2 regions of the Lactobacillus sp. ESL0225 genome follow, and region 1 is predicted to be linked to the other one. Evidence: predicted binding sites of a transcription regulator. Region 1 holds the regulator's gene; the other holds the start of a gene.
What was found. The regulator LexA, encoded in region 1, represses DNA repair genes until DNA is damaged. The targets are predictions, from matches to a motif close to CNAACANNTGTTNG.
Positions count from the first base shown of each region.

Region 1 (8,140 bases):
GCATACCAATCTAGTAATATCAATTTAACTAATAGTAATCTAATTATGTATAACTCCCACGATTCCTTTTCAGTTATTAGTCAAAAAATTGATGTTTATCTTAAAAGTAAGCAAGTGCCAACAGCAATTGCCTGTTATAACGACGAACTTGCTGTCTTAGTTATTGATAAGTTAAAAAACAAAAATATCAAGATTCCGCAAGATATATCTGTTGTTGGTTTTGATAATTTCGATTCTGCAACTTATTTATCTCCTAGTTTAACCACCATGAATTATCAAAGAACTCTTGTCGGAAAAGAAGCTGGTAAGGGAATACTAACATTAATTAAAGGTAAAAAATTTTCCTCAATTGTGCATCAGCCACAATTACAAATACGTGATTCAGTTTGCACTCCTAAAAATAAGAAATCAAAAAGGCACTGATAAATTATCAGTGCCTTTTTGATTTTGAAACAGTTATTTAGTTTTGCTTATGTCTATTTTGTAACGTGTACAGATTATAATAGTAACCATGTTGATTAATTAATTCATCATGAGTACCACGTTCAACAATTTTGCCGTCGTCAAGTACAATTATTTGATTAGCATCAACAATTGTAGACAATCTATGAGCAATTGCTAAAGTAGTACGTCCTTGGCGTAATCTTTTCAATCCCTTCTGAATCAAAGTTTCAGTTTCAGTATCAACATTTGCCGTTGCTTCATCCAAAACCAGAATTTTGGGATCTGTAACTAAAGTCCTAGCAAAAGATATTAGTTGTCTCTGCCCTTGACTAAATTCACTACCGCCTTCACCAACTTCTGCATGATATTCTCCACTTAATTTTTTAATAAAATCATCTGCTTGTACGGTTTTAGCCGCCTTTTTTATTTGGTCGTCTGTAATTTTATCATTATATAATCTAATATTTGAACTTATGTCACCATAAAACATGAACGGCTCTTGTAAAACAAGTCCAAGTTTCTGGCGAAGTTCGGCTTTAGGATACCTTCTAATATCTACACCATCAATTAAAATTTCACCTTGATAAAATTCATAAAAACGCATCATTACATTAATAATTGAACTTTTTCCTGATCCAGTATGCCCAACAATTCCTAAAGTTTCTCCGGGATTAACTGTGAAAGAAATATCATGTAAAATTTCATTTTGACCATCATAAGAAAAACTAACATGTTTAAATTCAATTTTCCCCTGCCTAATAGTCAGTCCTGATTGTTCATTTTGCGCAGGTTCATAATTAGTATTATCTAAAATTTTGAAAATTCGTTTACCAGCAACTATTCCATCCTGAAAAAAGGTCATTTGATCCATTAAAGTTGCTATTGGATTGAAAAACTGTGAAATATATTGCGAAAATGCATAAACGACTCCCGCTGGAACAAAAGTCTCCCGCAATGGAAAGCCAAAATACATTAACGTCAATGCCAAGGCTAGTGAATATAATAAACTAGTCAATGGTGAAAGTAAGATTGAATTAAGAGTAATCATACTGAACCTAGTTCTCATCAAATTAGAATTTTCTTGTTCAAAATGATGGCTCATTCTCTCTTCCTGTTTGAACTGTTGAATAAGAGAAACACCTTCAATTGATTCATTTAAATTTGTATTAATCCTGCTTAAGCGTTCCCGATAATTACGATACAGCTTGGAACTTCTTTTTGAATACTGCCAAATGATCAATAATAAAATTGGTAGAAAAACAAGGACAATAAAACCAGCTAATGTATTCGTCGAAAACATGGCAATTAAAGCAGAAATAATTGAAAAAAATGAAAGAACCACACTAGCTAAAACTGTCAGAAAGTTGCTCAAAGTCATTGTATCATTGGTTACGCGTGACACAATGGAGCCTGCAGGAGTTTGATCAAAATAACGCATTCCTAAAGTATGCAATTTTTGATAAAGATCTGTTCGTAAAGCTTCTAATGATTTTTCTGACCCTAAAGCAAAAAAATATTCATAAGTAAACTGCAATATTGCCTTAATGATAGAGCCTAAAGCGTATAATATACCAGCAAAAATAATCACCTGTGTTGTAACATCTGCTTTTACTAGATAGTTATCCAGAAAGAACTGTAATCCATAGGGTAACAACATATTAATTGCACTAACTAAAAAAGCACCAATCCCAGCAACAATAATTTCATTTTTAAAACGCCAAACAAAACCAAGTAATCGTTTTAATATTTTTAACTGTTCTTTAACCGGAATTTCTTGAGCCCAAACAGATTGATTCGTCTCTTGTTCGTCCACACTATTCACCAACCTTTTCTTCTAATTCTTGTTTTTGCCACATATCTGCATACCAACCATGAGCAGCTAATAACTGGTCATGAGTTCCACGCTCAACAATTTGACCATCTTTTAATACTAAAATCAGGTTAGCATGCATTACTGAAGTTAAGCGATGAGTTGCAATCACTGTTGTCTTGTCTTTGCGTTCTTGATTTAAAGACTTTAAAATTGCCAGCTCAGTTCTGGCATCAACGGCCGATAAAGCATCATCCAAAATTAATATTTGACTTTTTTTAACCAAAGCACGTGCAATTGACATTCGTTGCTTTTGTCCTCCAGAAAGCGAAATACCATTTTCCCCTACCAAAGTTTGATAATCTCTTGGCATTTGCATAATATCTTCATGTAAATCACTCTTTTTTGCAGCCGAAATAATTTCTGCTTTTTGTGCGTTCGTTTTTGCAAAAGAAATATTATTTTGAATATTAGTTGAAAACAAATAATTATTCTGTGGAACGTAAGAAATTTGTTTTAATAAAAGTTCTAACGGAATTTGCCGAATATCTAAACCATTCAATGTAATTTGACCATCGTACTTATCAAATTCCCGTAAAAGCAGTTGAATGATTGAAGTTTTACCAGCTCCAACTTTACCGACTAAACCTAATGTTTGCCCAGTCTTTAAAGTGAAATTAATATGATGTAGTACGGGGAGATTAGGTTCATCAGGATAGGCAAAAGAATTAATATGATATACTAAATCGCCAGTAATATCAGTCGCAGATAAATTTGGGTCAGCCTTATCATCTGTAATCTCAGGCTTTTCAGCTAGTAATTTTTCAATCCGATCATAACTAGCACTGCCACGTTCTAAAATATTAAAAAGGTAGCCAATTGCAAACATGGGCCAAACCATATTGCCAATATAAGCAATAAAGGAAACTAGCTGACCAACTGATAATGAATGATTAACCACCATTAGCCCACCATAAATGATAGTTATAGCATAAGTTAAGCCAATCAGTAAGGTACTTAAGGGATCAAACATTGAATCCCACTTAAATACTTGTTTATTAATTTGAATTGTATCAGCAACCATAGCATTAAATGCTGCCGCATCAGCTTTTCCTTGACCGAAAGTTTTTATTACTTTTATTCCAGAAACTGATTCTTGCGTCTTATTATTTAAACGGGAAAAAGCTGCTTGAGATTTATCAAACGAGTCATGTAGTTTATCACCTAACTTCCAAGCCCCGACAGCTAAAAATGGTAAGGGTAATAAAGCAACTATTGTCAAACGCCAGTTTACAAAAATCACCATAGCAACTATAGTAGATAAGCCCATGACCAAAGAATCGACTAGGGTCAGTACCCCCTCACCTGCTACTTCTTGCACTGCCGAAACATCATTAGTAGCATGAGCCATCAAATCACCAGTTCGATGTCTTTGATAAAAAGTCCGATCCATTTCCATAAAATGACGAAATAGCTTTGACCGTAATTGTAACTCGAGTTCTGCAGCACCACCCCAGATTTGCTTTCGCCAAAAGTAGCGAAAACTATATAATAATAAAGCAGCAATAATAATTGTCAAAATCAGTAAGGTATATTCACTCCAAGAAATATGTCCTTGATTTAATTGATCAGCCATTAAGCCTAAAATACGTGGTGGGACTAAATTGACAAAAGATGTTAGTATTAAAAATGTGATACCGATGAGATACCTTTTTTTCTCCTGTTTAAAGAACCAACTTAATTTATAAAATATACTCATTATTCACCTAACTTTATTTATACAAAAAGACGGAGATAAACCCCGTCTTTTTCAATCTAGTAAAATTATTTATTTTTGATGTTTCATCATGTTCATTACTTGGTTGACCTTCTTAGCCGAAGGTTTCTGTCCCATTTGTGACATCATGGCAACAATCATATCTTCACTGATTGGTGGATTATCTTTAAAATATTTCTTCATATAAGTTCTTGCACCATAGAAGCCTCCTACAAGACCAATTAGTAGTGCAATAATAATTAAAAAAATTTCTAACCCTAAATTCATAAAACAGTCACCTCAATTTGTCCAATAAATATATCTTACCTAAAAATCATTTAAAATTAAAGGCTAAAGTTAATTTTTTCTTAAACCTTTTTTCCGTTGAATCGCTTTAGCTTTTTCAGAAGTAATTTCTTTACCATCTTTATCAAGTATTACCAAATTTTCAACATCTTGCTTAAAACTGGCCCGAAAGTTTTTGATAAATTCTTGGTGTAATTTTTCTCGTTCTTTTTCTTCCTCAGCAGTTAGACCCTCAGCCTTTTTCTTATGATAAAGTTCATTGATTCGGTCAACCATCTTTTTTTCTTTGTCTTTTGTCATTCTTTGCACCTCTCAATAAAAAAGTCTACCTTATTTTTAACTATAAAAAAAGTCTAAGCTTTTAGAACATTTGTTTGCATATAGCTATAATATCTGCTAAAATAAACTTAACTTAAGATAATTGTCATTACTATAGGAGCGTATTTATGACTACCAAGCAAAATCCTAAACAACTGCAAATTCTCCAATATATCTATGATACTGTACAAAAGCGTGGCTTCCCACCTACTGTGCGCGAAATTTGCCATGAAGTAGGACTATCATCTACTTCAACTGTTCATGGTCACTTAACACGACTTGAACGAAAAGGACTTCTGCTTAAAGATGCTACTAAACCACGTGCCTTAGAAGTAACCGCTCAAGGCAAAAAAGTTTTGGGCATTAAAGCTACTGAAATTCCAATAGTTGGTGTGGTAACCGCTGGTGAACCAATTTTAGCAGTTGAAGATATCGAAGATTATTTTCCTCTTCCGCCAGATTTGGCTAATGATTCAGATAACCTATTTATGCTAAAAATTCATGGTGAAAGTATGATTAATGCTGGCATTTTAAACGGTGACAATGTTATTGTTCGCAAGCAAAGTTCAGCAATTAATGGTGAAATAGTAGTTGCTATGACCGATGAAAATGAAGCAACCGTTAAACGCTTTTATAAAGAAAAAGATCATTATCGTCTTCAACCTGAAAATGACAATATGGCACCAATTATTTTAGATAAAGTGCAAATATTAGGTAAAGTGGTTGGACTTTATCGCAATAACATTTTCTAAATTGGCTAAAAAAGCCTGATTAATAACTTTTAACTACAAATATCTAACTGCAATTAAATTGATATTTGTAGTTTTTTTATAAAAAAGTCCGATAACAAAAAGCAATGCTAATTTTCCACATCTATTAGATTTATTCCATTCACAAAGTTTTGGCGTTATTTTTTTGATAAATGCTTTAATATCAACTTATTTATTTTATTTTGTGAAATACGTCAATGTTTCATATAGGTTTCACAACCATATTTTTCACAAAGTATGTTTAAACTTCAGCAATTATTTTAGCCGCTAAGGTGAGGGCGGTTTCATGAGTATCCAGCCCCCAGCCCCTATCATTGTGACATTCAATATTACTTAATGAATCTGCCGTAAATAAGATTTGCGCAAAATCAACTCGGCGAAATTGTGCACATGCAGCCATGGCTGCACACTCCATTTCAACACAAGCAGCACCAAGTTTTCTAAATTGTTGAACTTTTTGAGCAGTTTCTCTGAAAAAACCATCAGTTGTCCAGGTTAAAACTTTCTTAGCTTTTAAACCATTTCGTTTCATTAAAAATTCAATTCGGCTTAAATAAGCTGAGTTTAAGTCAACAAAGTTGCTGGCTTTTATATAATGAAATGAAGTACCTTCATCTCTAATTGCCTTAGTTGGTAATAAAAAATAACCTTCTGGCAGGTCAACCAATGTTCCAGCCGAGCCAATCGTTAATATTTGCTTAACCCCATAACTAATTAGCCAATCAAGTAATTCAGTGGCAGCTGCAGCACCAAGTTTGGCTTGACAAAATGTGATTTTCTCTTGACCAATTTCAACTTCATAAATGGGGGTTTTACCTTCAAAGCAATCAAATTGTCCTATTAAACGATGCGGATATACTATTAAAAATCGTTTTATTGCATCATTTGTAATAAATGCAAATAACAATTTTCGGTGAAAGTGATAATTCACTTTACTTCTTTCATGGTCTGGCTCTAATACTGCGTTTCGATTTGCGTCAAAATCTAATAAAAAAGGCCGTTGCACTTTAAAACCTCCTAGCTAAAATAAGATTGCTGGTATTTTAACATAAAAAAATAGAACTGTCCTTATTAAAAAGATAGTTCTACTTTTTATTTGATTAACGACGCTTCTCAGCAATTCTTGCAGACTTACCATGACGTTCACGTAAGTAGTAAAGCTTAGCACGACGTACACGACCATGACGCAATACTTCAACTTTAGCCACACGTGGATCATTAACTGGGAAGGTACGTTCAACACCAACACCAGAAGCAATCTTACGAACAGTGTAAGCAGCTGCAATACCAGCGCCTTTACGCTTAATTACAACACCTTCAAACATCTGAATACGTTCATGACTACCTTCAACAACACGTACATGAACACGGATAGTGTCACCTGCACGAAAATCAGGAATATCATCACGTAATTGCTCTTTAGTTAATTCTTGAATTAATGGATCCATTGTTTTTCTCCTTCTTCGGCATTCATTAACGTTACTTCCGCCAGCGGAACACCCCTAATTATTAGTGCCCGTATAGCACCTGAACTATCTTAGCAAATTCTTGATTGCAAATCAAGCTTTGTTAATTTCAGCTTTAATTTCACTTAACATCTTTTTTTCAGCTGTAGTCATAACATATTTTTCAAGCAAGTCCGGCCTTTTAAGATATGTCACTTTCAACGCTTCTTTATGCCGCCATTCAGCAATTTTTTGATGGTTACCAGAAGTTAAAACTGCCGGTACTTTCATGCCTTCAAAATTTTCAGGTCTGGTATATTGTGGGTACTCCAATAATCCATGAGAAAAACTTTCATCAATAGGTGAAGCAGCATTACCTAAAATACCAGGTAACAAGCGAATAGTTGCATCAATCATACTCATCGTTGGCAGTTCCCCACCAGTTAAAACATAGTCACCAATTGAAACAACTTCATCAGCCATATCATAAACCCGTTGATCAAAACCTTCATAATGACCACAAATAAAGGTCAAATTTTCTTCACGTGCCCAATTTTGAGCAACTTGTTGATTAAAAATCTTTCCTTGCGGAGCTGTAATGATTACTTTCCCTTTGTTTTTTAAGGAATCAAGTGCCCTTTTAATTGGCATAATCTGTAGGACCATTCCGGCGCCACCACCATATGGTGCATCATCAACATGATGGTGAACATCAGCTGTAAAATCACGAAAATTGACTAAATTTAATTGCCACTTATTGTCCTCAAGTCCGCGACCAAGCATCGAAGTTTGTAAAGGCGTGAACATATCTGGAAAAAGAGTCAATACGTTAATCTGCATCGCGCAAACCCTCCAGTAACTCAACATAAACTCTTTTATTGGTAATATCGACTTGTTTAACTACTTCATCAATATAAGGAAGCAGGTATTCATTCCCAGAATCTTCAGTAACTTCCCACACATCATTAGCACCAGGGGCTTCAATGCCAGTAATTTGCCCCAAATCATTACCAGTTAAATTATCAAGCACACGGCAACCTAAAATATCACGATAATAATATGTACCTGGAGGTAGTTGATGCTGATTAAGCTCACTCACTACCAATATTTTACCCATTAACTGCTTTGCGACTTCAATTGTATCAATTTCGGTAAATTGAACTAGCCAAAATTGCTTAAATGGTCTGGCAGTTTTAACTGTTAAAGTTCTATCAGTGTCATTTTTTAGGGATAATTTATTGCCCGCAACAAAACGTTCCTGCGGAAAATCGGTAATTAAAGCGATTTTAAG
Region 1 is NZ_REHK01000008.1:2,784-10,923, forward strand. It holds gene F5ESL0225_RS04845 (GntR family transcriptional regulator) at 1-423, shown strand, start outside; gene F5ESL0225_RS04850 (ABC transporter ATP-binding protein) at 461-2,257, opposite strand; gene F5ESL0225_RS04855 (ABC transporter ATP-binding protein) at 2,259-4,013, opposite strand; gene F5ESL0225_RS04860 (YneF family protein) at 4,083-4,298, opposite strand; gene F5ESL0225_RS04865 (DUF896 domain-containing protein) at 4,368-4,616, opposite strand; gene lexA (transcriptional repressor LexA) at 4,763-5,386, shown strand; gene F5ESL0225_RS04875 (nucleoside phosphorylase) at 5,646-6,410, opposite strand; gene rplS (50S ribosomal protein L19) at 6,505-6,852, opposite strand; gene trmD (tRNA (guanosine(37)-N1)-methyltransferase TrmD) at 6,964-7,689, opposite strand; gene rimM (ribosome maturation factor RimM) at 7,679-8,140, opposite strand, start outside.

Region 2 (8,140 bases), on a different contig from region 1:
AGCTTTGTTTACTTTGCAAGCGCTCTTTTCTACTTTTTTCACCTTGTGCTTGTTGCCCATCAATTTTACCCAAAATAGTAGTTAAATTAACTAAATCACCATAAATTGCACTAACTGTGTCAAATTGCCGCTCAGCTATGTGGCTAGCAGATGTGGGGATTGGTACATAGTAGTCAGCCTTTATTTTAGCTAAATTTTTATAGCATAAATCTTGTAAAACATAACATAAAACATAATCTCCATAACGTTTATAATTGACCATTAAATCGTGAAATGCCTGATTATATAGATAAACCGCTTGATGATAGAGTACATTGTTACCATAGATTTTTTGCCAACGGCGGCAATCTGAACAAATCAAACTTTGCTTATCAGCGTCTTGTAGTAATTTACCCGAACAAATTTTGCAGCTAATTGCAGGTAAAAATTCAAATTGGGCTAAACAATGATGACATAGCTGTTCTTCATGCCATTTTCGCCAAGAAAGAAGCTGATTTAACGACAAAATAGGCGCAAACATTTGATTACATAGTAAACATTTTTTCATCTATTAAGTTCCTTAATCTGCTGTGATGCTTTCCGTAACTGGTTTGTATACTTGTGATAGCAAAATAACACTAACCCATCAGTATCATTTTTAGCCCGTCCCACTCTTCCCGCAATCTGAACTAAGCTCGAAGCGGTATAAATTTTATCATCTGCTTGAACAATAATCACCCAAACATGCTTAAACGTTACTCCCCGCTCTAAGATTGTCGTTGTTACTAGAATTTGCAATTTTTGATTGCGAAATTGCTGTACTTTTTCTAGACGCTCTTTATCGCCAGCATAAACACCAGCTATTTTTATTTGCCTAAGTTGTTCAACTTGCTTAAGAGCTGACAAATACAAAGAGATTTGTTCAATTCGCGGTACGAAAAGTAAAAGCGGATGTCCTTTTTTAGTTACAGCAATAATCTCCTTTAGTAACTTAGGATGAATTTTGCCCTTACTTAAAAAGGGCCGTAAAAACATTTTCTCTTTTGGTAAAGGTAACTTGCCACCATGAAACCGCCGCTTTAACTGTAAAATTTCGATTTTTCCTACTTTAACATCTGCTAATAAATCTTTAGTTGGCGTAGCTGTTAGATAAACTTGAACACCAGCTATTTTTAATGCATTCTTAGCCGCAAAATGCAAAGTATTATTTTCAACATATGGAAAAGAATCAGTCTCATCAATTACTAACAGATCAAATGCATGATAAAATTTTAATAATTGATGTGTAGTACAAATTGTTAATTGATCAAGCCTTGGATCAATATATTCTTGACCGTGATATTTACCAATTTTAGTTTTATTAAAAGCCGCTTTAAAACGCGGGTATAATTCATTAACAACATCGATTCTAGGACTAGCAATACAACAGCGTTGACCCCAACTTAAGCTTTGATTTATCAAGGCAAAAAGCATTTCTGTTTTACCCGCCCCTGTCACCGCGTAGACCAAAGTATTTTTCTTATTTATGAAATTTTCAACTAATTTTTGCGAAATTTTTTCTTGCAAAGGCGTTAACTTACCATTCCATGTTAATTGGCGTTTATCTTTGGGAAAAGCAACTTCTTGTTCATTCCGAATCAAAATGTCACCTTCAACAATTCGTCCTAGTTCAATACATGAACGACAATACCGCTTACCGTTTGGCAATTTGGCATTAACCATTGCCCCACACCGCTTGCAATGACTATCTTCAATCGCACTTACTTTTGTTAAATCGGTATTTATGCTAAAATCCTCTTGACTACCAATCCATTGGCGTCCGATGAGGCTAGTTAAATTTTCCATCTACTTTCCCTCCAATCTATAAGTACGTAAAACGAAGGTGAATTCTTTTGATGCAAGAAAAAAATTATTTAACTATTAAGAATAATGGTACAAATGAACTAATAATTAAGAAAAGTCGTTTTATTACCACCTTAGTACGAACTAATACAATAGTTGAAGCTGACCAAGCAATTGCGGCTATTACTAAAAAATACCGAGATGCAACCCACAATACCTATGCTTATGTCGTAGAAGATCATGTCAAAGCTAGTGATAACGGCGAACCTGCTGGAACAGCAGGAGTTCCGGAATTAAAAGCACTGCAATTGATGAATCTAAAAAATGTAACTGCTGTAGTGACACGTTATTTTGGTGGAATTAAACTTGGTACTGGTGGACTAATTCGTGCTTATTCAAATAGCGTGACTGAAGCGGCTGAAACAATTGGAGTGGTTAAACGCATGCAACAGCAAAAAGTCGATTTTCATGTTGCATATAATAAATTTGATGAGGTACAACATTTTTTAACTAATGAACAAATTTTTATTGCCAATACTGATTATGGAGTAGATGTAAATATTCAAATTTTTGTCGACGAAAAAGTACGAACTGCTGTTGAAAATAACCTAACCAATCTTTTAGCTGGACAAATCACGTTCAACCTAGGCGAAAAACGTTATATCGAAGTTCCTATTACCGAACATAATTATCATTCACAATAATTAAAAGCCATGGAAATCAAACTATTTCCATGGCTTTTTTATTGAATTCAACTCGGTCAATCATGCTTCTTATTTTTTAATTGTTCTGGTTTTTCTTGACCTAAATGCCATACTTCAACTGTTGGATCATTTTTACTGCGCATACTAATTAGTTTTTGAAGTAAACATAATAAGGGCTTATATTTTTCTCCTAGCAGGCCAATCGATTCCACAAATACTTCTAATGCAACAACTAGTCCTGCAATTAACAACCACATCCCCCAGGTTGGTGATAACAAGAATAACAGTGAAATAAATGAAAAAATCAATGATAAAGAATAGATTGCTAAAACTGTCTGTCGATGAGTCAAGCCCATCTTCATTAATTGATGATGTAAGTGGTGCTTATCTGCTTGCGAAACAGGTTGGTTATTCAACTTACGCCGAATCATTGCATAAATGGTATCAGTAATTGGCACACCTAAAATTGTTACTGGTACTAAGAGTGAAATAAAAGTAACATTCTTTAGTCCCTTTAAAGAAAAAATAGCAATCATAAAACCAATATACAAAGCACCTGTATCACCCAAAAATATCTTTGCGGGGTGAAAATTATATGGTAAAAAGCCCAGTAAACAAGCAGCTAGCATAAAACAACTAATTGGAATATAAAGTTGATTGGTATGTAAAAAAAAGTAACCAACAATTCCCATGGTAATCAGCGATATTAGTGATACACCATCAGCTAAGCCATCTAACCCATCAATTAAATCTACTGCATTAGTCAATGCAAGAATCCAAAAAATTGTAATTGGCAAACTCCACCAGCCCAAATTAATCTGTTTATTCAAGAGTGGCAAATTGAGTACATTCATCTTAATGTCAGCCAAAAAATAAATAATTAAAGCACCAATTAAAATGCCAAACATTTTTTGGCGCGGCTTTAGTTCTAGAATATCATCAATAATTCCCGTTAAAACAATTACACTAGAAGCTAACAATACACTAAAAGCTTCATGCGTGGGAAACTGCTCTCGCAATAGAACAAATGTACCAATATTATAGGTCACAAAGATACCCAAGCCACCAAGGGTTGGCATTGGTTTTTTATTAACTCTTCTAGCATTAGGATTATCAACCGCCCCCAAAACAAAGGCAAGACGCCTAATAAATGGTGTAATTGACGCTTGAATAATCACTAGAAAGAATAATTCAACAATAATTTTAAACATAGTCGACTACTTTCATAATTAATTGCTTTAATTATACAGGGTGAAGCAAAAATCCACAAATCACAAAATTTACTATTTAATAATTGAATTTTTTACTATATTTAAACACAAATCAAAAAAGCTGAATTTTTTAATTCAGCTTTTTTATCTTGCAACTGCGACTACCCTTTTTTCACGGATAACCGTAATTTTAATATTACCTGGGTAATCAAGTTCCTTTTCAACTTGCTTACGAATATCATGGGCCAATACAGTAATTCGGTCATCTGAAATCTTATCTGGCTTGACCATCACGCGAACTTCTCGTCCAGCTTGAATGGCATAAGCTTGATCAACTCCATCATATCTTTTAGCAATTTGTTCTAATTCAGTTAATCTTCTTATATAATTTTCTAAACTTTCACTTCTTGCCCCAGGTCGAGCCGAAGATATCGTGTCTGCCGCCACTACTAGCTCAGCAACAAATGATAACTTCGGTACATCACCGTGATGGGCCGCAATTGCATTAACAACTACATCTGATTCATGATATTTTCTAGTTAATTCTACACCAATTTCAACGTGTGAACCTTCAATATCATGATCGATGGCTTTTCCTATATCGTGTAATAATCCCGCGCGAACTGCTAATTTTTCATTTAAACCAAGCTCAGCCGCCATTGCTCCAGCTAATTTAGCCACTTCAATTGAATGCCCTAAAACATTCTGGCCATAGGACGTTCGATATTTAAGGCGACCAAGAATTTTAACAAGTTCAGGATTCATTCGATGAATCCCTAGCTCCATTAATGCGCTTTCACCAGCTTCATAAATGTCATCATTGACTTCTTTGCGTGCTTTATCAACCATCTCTTCAATTCGAGCTGGATGAATACGACCATCCTTAACCAGCCGTTCCATTGCTCGTTTAGCAATTTCACGTCGAATCGCGTCAAAGCCACTCAAAGTGACTACTTTAGGAGTATCATCAATTATTAAATCAACTCCAGTTAGAGCTTCAAAGGAGCGAATATTCCGACCTTCTCGACCAATAATTCTTCCCTTCATTTCCTCATTAGGCAAATTAACTACTGAAACTGTTGTTTCAGCAACAGTATCAGCCGAACTACTTTGAATTGCATCAATAATAATTTTACGGGCATAATGATCAGCTTTAACCCGAATTTCTTCATTACTATCCTTGATCATTTCTGCCCGTTCCTTAACTAGTTCATCAGATAATTGGGTCAAAACTAACTTCTGTGCTTGATCTTTACTCAGTTGAGCAACCTCGTACAGCTTTTCCTTAGTTTGATCGACTAAGTCAGTTACAACCTTTATATTTTTCTTTAGCTCTAGTTCTTGCTTACGAAAGTGATTTTCTTTTTCAGTTAATTCGGCTTCCTTTTCCGTCAATAAAGAGTTTTTATGTTCAAAAGTATCTTCTTGTTGCTTTAAACGATTAGTATCGCGTGCAACCAAATCGCGCTTAACATTTAATTCATCTTCAACCTTTTGTCGATAAGTTTGAATTTGCTCTTGCGCTTCAAGAATTTTTTCTTTTTTAATATTTAGTGCACTCTGCTTTAAAGTTTCAGCAGCTTGCTTTTGAAAACTTATTTCAGCTTGGGTAGCTGCCACTTGAGACTTTGCTTCAGCTAAAATATTATCAGCATTCTTTTTGGCATTTTGAGCTTTCTTTTCCCAAATATTTTTTCTGAAATAATAGCCAATAATTAAACCTAGTAAAATTGAAATAATAGCAATCGCGATGGGAACCAAAATTGTTTTTATCATGATTACTATCGCCTTTTTTTATTTTTAGATTATTCACACAAACTTAATGATAAATAACCTAATCACTTATGTCAATCAACTAAAAAAAACCTTGACCAAAATTTATAGATCAAGGTTAATTTCTTCAATTCTAGTTACTTTTGTCATCTACTTCTTTTTCAGCAGAAGTCGTTTTAGTTTCTGGCTTGGTTGCCTTAGCTTTTTTAGCTTTAGCATTTTCTGGATCTTCACGTTCAGAAATGGCTTCTTCATCAATACCATAAATATGACGAACTTCCTTTTGAACTTCAGCGTATATTTCTGGATGATCTTCTAAATATTGCTTTGCATTTTCACGCCCCTGACCAATACGTTCATCTTTGTATGAATACCAAGAGCCAGCTTTCGCAATAATATCTTTATCAGCTGCCATATCTAGCAATTCACCACTTTGGGAAATACCTTTGCCATACATCATATCTACTTCCGCAACTTTAAAAGGCGGTGCAACTTTGTTTTTAACAACTTTAATTTTGACACGATTTCCCGTTATTTCGCCACCAGTCTGCTTAATTTTTTCTGCACGTCTAATTTCTAAACGGATTGTCGCATAAAACTTAAGTGCGCGCCCACCTGGAGTCGTTTCCGGATTACCAAACATAATGCCAACTTTTTCTCTAATTTGATTAATAAAAATGGCAATTGTCTTTGTCTTGTTAATATTTCCAGAAAGCTTACGCAAAGCCTGACTCATTAAACGTGCTTGTAACCCCACATGACTATCACCCATTTCTCCGTCAATTTCAGCTTGGGGAACTAGAGCAGCTACAGAGTCGACAATTAAAATATCAATTGCACCACTTGTAATTAGTGTATCCGCAATTTGTAATCCTTCTTCACCAGTATTAGGCTGCGATAAAATGAGTGAATCCACATCAACCCCTAAGGCTTCTGCATATGCTGGATCCATTGCATTTTCAGCATCAATGTAAGCAGCCGTACCACCACGCTTTTGTACTTCAGCTACAGCATGTAAAGCAACCGTGGTCTTACCAGAAGATTCAGGACCATAAATTTCAACAATTCTTCCCCGTGGATAGCCCCCGACCCCTAAAGCTGAGTCAAGTGCAAGTGAACCAGATGGAATCGTTGAAATTTTAGTATCTGCTTTATCGCCCATGCGCATAACAGCGCCCTTACCGAAGTTCTTTTCTATTTTTTTAAGCGCATTTTCCAATGCTGCCTGCTTTTCATCTTTGGGCAAGACTTTTCCTCCTCTAAAATAATAATCACCAGTTTATACTCATTAATTATACGTTGCTTGAAGATATATTTGCAAGAAATATAGCGAACAAATGTTTAAATAAGCTTAAGCCCTACTAATATATATGCAAAAATAACCCATATTTTTTGATTTATTTTTTTAATCCTTTAGGTTGTACCCAATTTTGGACCAAGTTAAGCAATAGATCAACTAATACTGCCATTAATGCAGTGGGAAACGCCCCAGCTAAAATTATTGCGTTGCCGCTAGTTGCATTAGTACCGCGAATAATAATATCGCCTAATCCGCCGGCACCAACAAAAGAACCAATTGAAGTAATTCCAATTGCTACTACTAAAGCATTTTTTAAACCAGCTACAATTACTGAAATTGATAAAGGTAACCGAACCAAATAAAGTAATTGCAGCTTAGTCATTCCCATACCTTTACCTGAATCAATAATATTTTTATCAACACTGCACATGCCAGTATATGTATTTTTAATAATTGGTAACAATGAATATAGCGTAACAGTAAAAACAACTGTTTTTACTCCTAAACCCATTCCAATCATTACGATTGACAAAAGAGCAAGTGAGGGGATTGTCTGAATGAAATTAGCAAATTCAAGCACAAAACTTCCCAAATGTGTATTACGAGCAATCACAATTCCCAGCGGAATACCAATAATTGCTGCAAACAATACACCATAAACTGACATTAAAAAAGTACGATTAAATTGACTAAGTATATAATTGCCATTATGTTGATAATAATAAATAAATTGTTGCCATAAAGTTAAATTAGCCATTATTTTTACCCCTAAAAAAATTATGTTTTACCAAAAATTGATGAGCCACGGTAGAGGGTTCTAGTAATCTATCATCTACTTCAAAATTCATTCTTCGTATGTCATGAATACTAATATTCCCCACTAATCTCATCAAAAGAGGCTTAAGGTCGGGATGATTACGTAATAAATAATTATTAATTAACATGCCGCAATTATATGGCGGAAAAAAATACTTATTATCCTTTAATAATTTTAATCGATAGCTATCAATTCGCCCATCCGTAGAATAACCTAAAATCACATTCACTTTACCACTTTTTAGGGCGGAATAAACCAGACCAATATTCATTGGCTCAATTTTGGTAAAAGCCATATGATACGCTTGCTTAAACTGCCTATAACCAACTCCTGGTGCATTAATCCATTCCGAAGCAACTCCAAATGAAAATTTATTTTGCCATTGTTTTAAGTCAGAAATTTTATATAAATTATATTTTTTTTGTGCACTTTTTTTTACCATAAAGGCATAATTATTGGCAAAGCCATAAGTGGGAAGATATGTTTGATCCCACCTTCTTTTCGCCTCACTCCG
Region 2 is NZ_REHK01000006.1:147,243-155,382, reverse strand. It holds gene F5ESL0225_RS02440 (ComF family protein) at 1-547, opposite strand, end outside; gene F5ESL0225_RS02435 (helicase-related protein) at 544-1,824, opposite strand; gene F5ESL0225_RS02430 (YigZ family protein) at 1,872-2,525, shown strand; gene F5ESL0225_RS02425 (glycosyltransferase family 4 protein) at 2,582-3,736, opposite strand; gene rny (ribonuclease Y) at 3,881-5,512, opposite strand; gene recA (recombinase RecA) at 5,643-6,755, opposite strand; gene F5ESL0225_RS02410 (ABC transporter permease) at 6,907-7,566, opposite strand; gene F5ESL0225_RS02405 (glycine betaine ABC transporter substrate-binding protein) at 7,559-8,140, opposite strand, start outside.
Region 2: recA (recombinase RecA) is a predicted target of LexA. The motif match lies at 6,840-6,853, and genes of this name have one in related genera.